2 regions of the Clostridium sp. 19966 genome follow, and region 2 is predicted to be linked to the other one. Evidence: riboswitches for the same ligand, from Rfam matches in the RefSeq annotation. Region 2 holds a riboswitch; the other holds the start of a gene.
What was found. A riboswitch is a leader RNA that binds a small molecule or an ion and turns the genes downstream of it on or off. The one in region 2 is predicted to bind FMN.
Positions count from the first base shown of each region.

Region 1: linked by a shared signal. The riboswitch ahead of ribD (bifunctional diaminohydroxyphosphoribosylaminopyrimidine deaminase/5-amino-6-(5-phosphoribosylamino)uracil reductase RibD) and the one ahead of IAI10_RS02680 (ECF transporter S component) in region 2 are both predicted to bind FMN.

Region 1 covers NZ_JACTOJ010000003.1:240,147-244,572, reverse strand. The annotation lists partial or broken gene ribB (3,4-dihydroxy-2-butanone-4-phosphate synthase) at 1-362, opposite strand, end outside; gene IAI10_RS04660 (riboflavin synthase) at 382-1,032, opposite strand; gene ribD (bifunctional diaminohydroxyphosphoribosylaminopyrimidine deaminase/5-amino-6-(5-phosphoribosylamino)uracil reductase RibD) at 1,038-2,144, opposite strand; FMN riboswitch at 2,279-2,392, opposite strand; gene IAI10_RS04650 (response regulator transcription factor) at 2,480-3,103, opposite strand; gene IAI10_RS04645 (sensor histidine kinase) at 3,112-4,182, opposite strand; gene IAI10_RS04640 (ABC transporter permease) at 4,261-4,426, opposite strand, start outside.
Region 2 covers NZ_JACTOJ010000002.1:166,163-170,588, forward strand. The annotation lists gene tsaE (tRNA (adenosine(37)-N6)-threonylcarbamoyltransferase complex ATPase subunit type 1 TsaE) at 1-418, shown strand, start outside; gene tsaB (tRNA (adenosine(37)-N6)-threonylcarbamoyltransferase complex dimerization subunit type 1 TsaB) at 415-1,125, shown strand; gene rimI (ribosomal protein S18-alanine N-acetyltransferase) at 1,118-1,564, shown strand; gene IAI10_RS02680 (ECF transporter S component) at 1,630-2,208, opposite strand; FMN riboswitch at 2,343-2,456, opposite strand; gene IAI10_RS02685 (Tex family protein) at 2,513-4,426, opposite strand, start outside.

The DNA of each region.
Region 1 (4,426 bases), on a different contig from region 2:
AAATCTTCTGCTTTTGCATTAGAAGCCATTACCTTCTTTATAGTAGCTGCCCTCTCAAAGGCTGAAATTCCTGTAGTAGCATCCGAAGAATCTATTGATATCGTAAAAGCTGTACCATGAGGATCTGTGTTATTATCCGTCATTGCTGATATATCTAAATTTCTTAATTTCTCGCCTATGACAGGCATACAGATAAGCCCTCTGCCATACTTAGCCATAAAATTGATGGCTTCTGGAGTAACTTTTTCCGCTGCCATCAATAGATCTCCTTCATTTTCCCTATCCTCATCATCTATTACCACTACTATTTTCCCAATTTTTATATTCTCAATTGCTTCTTCAATCTTATTAAATTTATACATAATCCATCCTCCCTATACATTAAGCAAAACCATTTTCACACAAAAAATTAAGATCAATTCCACCTTTAATCTGTGCCTGCTCCTTAACTTCTAAAAACTTTTCTATATATTTGCCTATCATATCGCACTCTAAATTTACTTCATCTCCCACCTTCTTTCTTAGAAGTGTGGTCATATCCTTAGTGTGCGGAATTATTGAAACCTTAAATACTCTTTCATCCACGTATGCCACTGTAAGACTTACTCCATCTATTGCAACAGAGCCCTTATTCACAATGTATCTTAAAATCTCTCCAGATGCTGCCACAGTAATCCATACTGCATTGTCTTCTTTCTCATAATTCTCAATGGTACCTGTACCATCGATATGACCGCTTACCATATGTCCTCCTAATCTGTCACCTACCCTTAGAGCCCTCTCAAGATTTACTTTATCTCCTGAAGAGATATCTTTTAAATTGCTTCTTCTCACAGTTTCTGCCATAACATCCACTGTAAATTTATTTTTCCCAAAGGATGTCACTGTAAGGCATACTCCATTGGTGCATATGCTATCTCCAAGCCTTGTTCCTTCTAAAACCTTATTAGCACTGATGGTAATTCTCGACGATTTTACAGACTTAGTTACAGCTTCAACATATCCTATTTCCTCAATTAACCCAGTGAACATTAATGTTAATCCCCCTTTTTTTTCGTATATGCTTCTATCATTATGTCATCTCCAAAACTATGGACATTTATTCTATCCAACAAAATAGCCTCCTTCATACAAGCTTTTCCTTCTCCTCCAACCGGTGTCTTTGCCCTGCCTCCTCCGATAATTTTAGGAGCTATAAAAGCATTTATCTTATCAACTATGCCTTCTTCAAGCGCGGCATAATTTAGTTCGCTGCCTCCTTCTAAAAGCACACTATCAATCTTTCTCTTTCCAAGCTCCTTCATAAGAAAAGATAAATCTACCCTTTCATTTTTAAGCGGCGTTATTATGATATCTGCTCCTTTGTTCTCCAAAGCTCTAATTTTATCTATTGATGCCTTTTCAGTAGTTGCTATTATTGTTCTAGCACTGGAATTAGCATCTAGTACCTTAGCTTCAAGTGAAATTCCAGCTCTGCTATCTACAATAATCCTTATGGGGTCGCTTCCTTTTATATCTTCGAGTCGTGTTGTCAGCATAGGATCATCTGCAAGTATAGTTCCTATTCCAACCATAATTCCAGCTGCTCTGTGCCTTAACTTATGTACATACTTTCTTGAAGCTTCCCCTGTTACCCATCTGGAATCACCTGTATAAGCTGCAATTTTCCCATCCAATGTCATGGCAGTTTTCATTATGCAAAAAGGAAGCTTTGTGGTTATATATTTAAGGAATATCTCATTCAGCTTTCTTCCTTCCTCTTCAAGAACCCCTGTCACTACTTCTATTCCTGCGTCCTTTAGAATCTTTATACCTTTTCCAGATACCAAGGGATTTGGATCCTTCAACCCAATAACTACCTTCTTAATCTTTTTTTCTACTATTTTGTCAGCGCAAGGTGGTGTTTTTCCATAATGAGAGCAGGGTTCCAAAGTAACATACATTGTTGCACCTTCTACATTTTCTGCAGCATTTAAAAAAGCATTGACCTCTGCATGATTATCACCATAAAGCTTATGATAGCCTTCTCCTATCACTCTGCCCTCCTTTACTATTACTGCTCCTACCAATGGATTAGGATTGGTATATCCCATTCCCTTCTCAGCCAATTCCAATGCTCTTTTCATATGTTTAATCTCGTCCATACCACCACTCCAATCCTCTTTCTAGAAAATAAAAAACCCTGAGAACTAAATCTCAGGGCATTCAAAATCCACAAAATATCCTGATCATAAATACTATGACTAAAAAAGCATAGACTTATGTATCAAGTACAAATTTTCATCTTCTTCCATCCAGACTTTACTGTCGGCTTCGGAGTTTCACCGAATCTGCCTTACGGCTCGCGGGCTATACCGCCGGTAGGGAATCGCACCCTGCCCTGAAGATTTATTCAGTTTTTATGGAGTTAATAATATCATTATGAAATTCATATGTCAATATAGAAATGTACTAGCATTTTTTATAACATATCAAATCATTAAAAATTTTTCAAGTAAAATATAGCCAATTGGGTTCTATCTCTAAGCTCCAGCTTCTCCAAAATATTTGTTATATAGTTTCTAACTGTTCCTTCTCCCAAAAATAGTTTTTCTGCTATTTCTTTATTTGAAAAACCTTCCGCTATTAATGCCAGAATTTCAAATTCTCGTTGTGACAAATTGAAATCAGAAGGCTTTTTTCTTTTTCCTTGCTTAAGCATGCCCGTGATTGCGTTAACTACATTCTTTTCAAAAACAGTATTTCCTTTGCATACTGCTCTTAGACTTTCTATAATGCTGTCCGATGACTGATTTTTTAATATATAACCTTCAGCTCCATTCATTACGGCCTCTCTTATATATTCATCGTCTTTAAAGGTAGTTAAAAGTACTACTTTAATATCATGAAAGTTTTCCTTTATAAGTTTAGTTCCTAGTACACCGTCCATAACAGGCATTCTTATATCCATCAATACAATATCTGGCTTGTTCACTTTACAAAGTTCAAAAGCTTCTTTCCCATTTTGGGCAGTGCCTAATACCTCTATATCTTCTTCCAAACTTAAAAGTAATTTTAGGCTGTCTATAATAAGGCCATCGTCATCTACTATTATTATTTTCAATTAACTCTTCACCTTTCTTCTCCAATCGGAATTACATAAACTATAATAAAACCATTTTCACCGCTGAAGGAAACCGTTCCCCCCAGGTTTTTTATTCTCTCCCTTATTCCAAGTAGTCCGAATCCTTCTCTTAAGTTATGGCAGCCTTTCCCATTATCTTTAATATAAACCCTTACCGCACTATCACTTATATCAATTTTTATTTCTATGTTTGTTGCTTTGGAATACCTATATGCATTGGTAAGAGCCTCTTTTACGTCAGAGCTAATAGTCTCAAGCACATTAGGCTGGAGTTTGTTAATATCTCCTGAATATTTAAAATCCACAGAGCAAAAATTAAAGTTATTAATAATACTTTTTATATATTCCAGACCAATTGCATTCCCTGGCTTTATATTATGCACCGTATTTCTCATCATATCTAGGGTTTCTGACAATCTTTTAATGGAATCCTTTAACAGGTTATCAGACTTTTCTTCATCTCTAAGCTTTAGTTTTTGCACTGCTTGAAGCTGAATTAAAATACTGGCAATGCTGTGCCCTACTGTATCATGAATTTCCCTTGCAATTCTGTTTCTTTCCTTGATTTCAGCAATATAAGCAGTCTCCTTGGCGGAATTCAAAAGTCTCTTTTTGGCAGCTTCCAGTTCATATCTATATCTTCTTTCATTATCATAGGTTTCCTTAAAGGAATCTATTTTTTCATTAAATCTTAAATTAAGATTTCCTAACATAAAAGCCATAACATACAATGCTAAAGCCTCCAAAGTATTCCTTGAACCTGAAAAATACATTCCCAATGCAGCAGCTGGAATTGCAAGCAGCTTCATATTCTCTCTGCCAGCATCATATGCAATTAAGGCATAGATTAAGGAAAAATTACTACTATATCTACACCCAAAGGCTGCAAGTGCCCCTTCTATTATTAAACCTATCTCAGTGACTTTAAATTTATGCTTAAATATATTTGCTGATACTATTATTAAAAAAACTCCGACTTCAACTGTAAGAACATTGCCTTGAATTACAAACTCCCCTATAATAATCATGAAAATTAGTATTCTAATTAAATATTCCATGTTCCGACCTTCTTTTTAACTATATAAAAAATAGCCTGTATAATAATATTATTATACAGGTGTTGAGATATATCTGCATTAAATGTTTTCAATATATACCTTTTTCCAAGAGGATGCCAGAAAAAATGCTAATGTGAACAATAATATTATTCCTATATCTTGACCGGCAGCAATAATAGATGCGGAGGTCATTAATTTATTTATGCCATCTGTGAACCAATATGCTGGAGTAAACTTTCCTATG
Region 2 (4,426 bases):
TCAGCAATTAGGTGAAAGGGCAAAGGCTGGAGATATAATATGCCTTACAGGTGATTTAGGTTGCGGCAAAACACACCTTACTAAAGGGCTTGCTAAAGGGCTTGGAATAACTGATGAAATAACCAGCCCTACCTTTACAATAGTGAATGAATATGAAAGCGGAAGGTTAAAGCTAAACCATTTTGATGTTTATAGAGTAAATGATCCAGATGAAATAGAAGGAATTGGATTTGATGAATATATATTTAGTGACGCTGTTTCCGTCATAGAATGGGCTAATTACATAGATATGCTTATTCCTGATGAATCGCTTCATATATCTATGAAAAAGCTTCCTGAAAGAGGAGAAAATTTCAGAAAAATAGTTATAAATTATACTGATAAAAGATATGAATATGTAAAGGAGATTATGATATGAGAGTACTTTCGATAGATACTGCCACAGAATCAGCAAGTTGCGCTGTGCTTGAGGATGATAAACTGCTGGGAGAAATTAATTTTAATTTTGGAAAGGCTCATTCTGTAATACTGATGTCTATGATTGATACTCTACTTACTTCTATTCATGTAGATATTAGTGAAATAGATGGTTTTATATCTTCAAGGGGACCAGGTTCTTTTACTGGCCTTAGAATAGGAATGGCTACTGTTAAAGGCTTATGCTTCGGAAGCAAAAAGGATTTTATATCAGTATCCACTTTGGATTCCTTAGCTTTCAACTTGGCTTATTCTTCAGGAGTAGTATGCCCTATTATGGACGCCTTAAGAGGCAATGTGTATACTGCACTTTATACCTTTAAAGGTGAAGAATTACAGAGAATTTCTGAATACATGGCTATTCCTATTGAGGAGCTCATTAAAGTGCTAAAGGAATATGAAAAGGTTAATTTTATTGGGGATGGTATTATAAAATTTAAAGAGGTTCTAAAAAATAATATTAGTAATACTAATTTTGCTCCAGTTCATCTTAATGCTGCCAGAGCTTCTTCCTTAGGAGAACTTGGTATGAAGCTTCTTAAGAGCGGTATGAAGGAAGATATTAATACCAGTACTCCAATATATCTAAGAAAATCCCAAGCTGAAAGGGAATATGATAAAAAAATGGGGTTGAGTAAAAATGAGTGATATAACTATAATGCCCATAGATGATAGATATATTAATGATATACTAAACATCTCTTCTTTAAGCTTTACAGTCTCTTGGAGTAAAGAATCCTTTGAAAATGAATTATCTAATCAATACGCTAGATATGTAGTTGCAATTGTGGATGGCATAGTAGTAGGCTTTGGAGGAATGTGGATCATAATTGACGAAGCTCATATAACTAATATTGCAGTACATCCAGAATTTAGAGGCTGCGGCATAGGAAGTGTAATTCTTGATGCTCTTATAGATATATGCTTAAATGAAAAAGTAGTGGCTATGACACTTGAGGTACGTGCTTCAAATGAAAGAGCTAAAAATTTGTATGGTAAATTTGGATTTGTGGAAGAAGGCATAAGGAAGGCTTACTATCAAGATAATAGAGAAGACGCTATAATAATGTGGAAAAGGGATTTTTGAAAGCTTAAAAATAAAAGGATTGTTCATCTAGAGCAATCCTTTTATTTCTAATAAATTTCTATATTTTATGCCGCATTTTTACTTTTGAAGCCTTCAGCACGTATAACTATAGATATCTTATTGTAAGCTAACATAGTTATTGCTGATACCATAATACCTTTTATTAAGTTGAAAGGCACTATCCCTGAAACTATATATTTTGTAATATAGTCTGCGCCCTGAAGCTGCAATTTATATAATGGTACCAATATATAATAATTTGCCAATACTCCTACTATAGTCATAGCTATAGTTGCTGCAGCTAATGATATAACCGCGCCGGTTTTGGTTTTATTCTTTTTATATATAAGTCCTGCCATACCTACGTAAGAAGCCCCAACTATAAAATTGGCTAGTTCTCCTACTCCTGCTGTTCCTGTACCTTTTACAAGTATAATCAATATATTCTTTATCAATTCAATTACTATGCCTACCATTGGTCCAAAGCCAAAAGCTCCTATAACAGCAGGTAAATCACTCAAATCAATTTTAAGAAATGGGAATGCTGGTAGAATAGGAAATTCAAAAACCATAAGTACCACTGCTATGGCTGACAACAATGCAATTTTTACTAACATTTCTGTGCTTTTATTAACGCTTTTCATTTTTATTCCTCCTTAAACTACTTCAGGAGGTATGCCAGATAGCTATACAGCAGTTTAAGCAGGCGCGCCTTAAAATCTACTTAAACAAATAAATAAAACCCTGACAAAAGTCAGGGCTTAAACTCTATCTACACACATACCTTCTTCCATCCAGACTTTACTGTCGGCTTCGGAATTTAACCGAATCTGCCTTACGGCTCGCGGGCTATACCGCCGGTAGGGAATCACACCCTGCCCTGAAGATACTATATTTGATTTATTAATTACAGTATAGTACCATTTATAAAATTTTGCAACATGTTTTTTATTGTTTTTTCATGGTAAGAGATATTCTTTTTCTTTTGGTATCTACCTCTAACACTCTTACATCCACTATATCTCCCACCTTAACTATATCAAGGGGATGCTTTACAAACCTATCTGCCATCTGGCTTTTGTGTACAAGCCCATCCACATGAACTCCAATATCTACAAAAGCACCGAAGTCTGATACATTTCTTACAGTACCCTTAAGTTCCATGCCTTCTGTAAGCTGTGTCATATCTATAACTCCAGTTTTAAATATAGGCTTTGGAAGCTCTTCTCTTGGGTCTCTTCCCGGCTTTTTAAGTTCCTTTATTATATCCGTAAGAGTAGGAATACCAATCGCTATAATATTAGCAAGTTCTCCTATGCCCTTTTCCTTAACTCTATTCTCTATATCACTTAGCCCTTTTCTTAGCTCCTCATTAGAATATCCCAATAATTCTACCAGTTTTCTTGCTGCTTCGTAGGACTCTGGATGCACAGCTGTATTATCAAGTGCCTCCTTGCTCTCTACAACTCTCAAAAAGCCTGCACACTGCTCATAAGCCTTTTGTCCAAGTCTTTTAACCTTTAAAATCTCTTTTCGATTTTCAAACTTACCATTTTCTTCTCTATAATTAACAATATTTTGTGCTATACTGGCATTTATTCCTGATATATAGGATAGCAGAGATGGTGTGGCAGTGTTTATATCTACTCCTACATTATTAACACAATCCTCTACTACTCCCTTTAAGGATTCATCCAAAGTCTTAGGGGTTACATCATGCTGATACTGACCTACACCTATGGATTTAGGATCGATTTTAACAAGTTCCGCTAATGGATCCTGGAGTCTTCTTCCAATGGATATGGCTCCCCTTACTGTTACATCTAGTTCAGGATATTCCTTGGCAGCAAGCTCTGAGGCAGAGTAAACCGAAGCTCCTGCCTCAGAAACTACCACATAAAATAATTCTTTTCCTTTTTCCTCTTTAACTTCTTTTATTAATCTTGCTATTACTTCTTCTGATTCTCTGCTGGCAGTACCATTTCCTAAGGATATAACCTCTACATTGTGCTTATATACAAGCTGCTTTAAGGTTCTAATAGATCCCTCAACATCATTCTGAGGAGCTGTTGCAAATACAGTAGACTTATCTAGATATTTTCCCGTATCATCTAGTATAGCTATCTTACAGCCTGTTCTAAAGCCTGGATCATAACCCATAACCACTTTCCCCTTTATAGGTGCTTGCATCAGCAGTGCTTTTAAATTTGCCTTAAATATATCTATTGCCCCAGCTTCACCCTTATCCGTAAGTTCAGAACGTATTTCTCGCTCTATGGAAGGATAAATAAGCCTCTTAAAAGAATCCTTTACGCTTTCTTCTATGTACTTATCTGTGACTTTATTTCCTTTCAGACAGTTTGAATTTAAATAATTTATTATTTTCTCTTCATTAACTGTTGTCTTTACAGCTAATATCTTCTCTTTTTCTCCTCTGTTTACAGCTAATATTCTATGGGAAGGTATGGTTCTTACAGGTTCCTTGTAATCATAATACATCTCGTAAGGAGTTGGTTCTTCGGAGCTTCCTTTAGTCTCTATCACTCCTTCTCTCTGCACAAGACTTCTTATCCATTTTCTATATTCTGCTTCATCAGATATCATTTCGCTCACTATATCCATAGCTCCCTGAAGGGCTTCTTCTGCAGAAGCGACTCCTTTTTCTTCATTTTTAAAGCCCTCTGCATGTTTTATTATATCTCCCTGGAACTTTCCTTCATATATGAGCTCTGCTAGCGGTTTTAATCCTTTTTCTACAGCTATGGTAGCTCTTGTTCTCTTTTTAGGTCTGAAAGGTCTATATATATCTTCTATTTCTGTTAATGTATCAGCATTTAAAAGATTAGTTTTCAATTCTTCTGA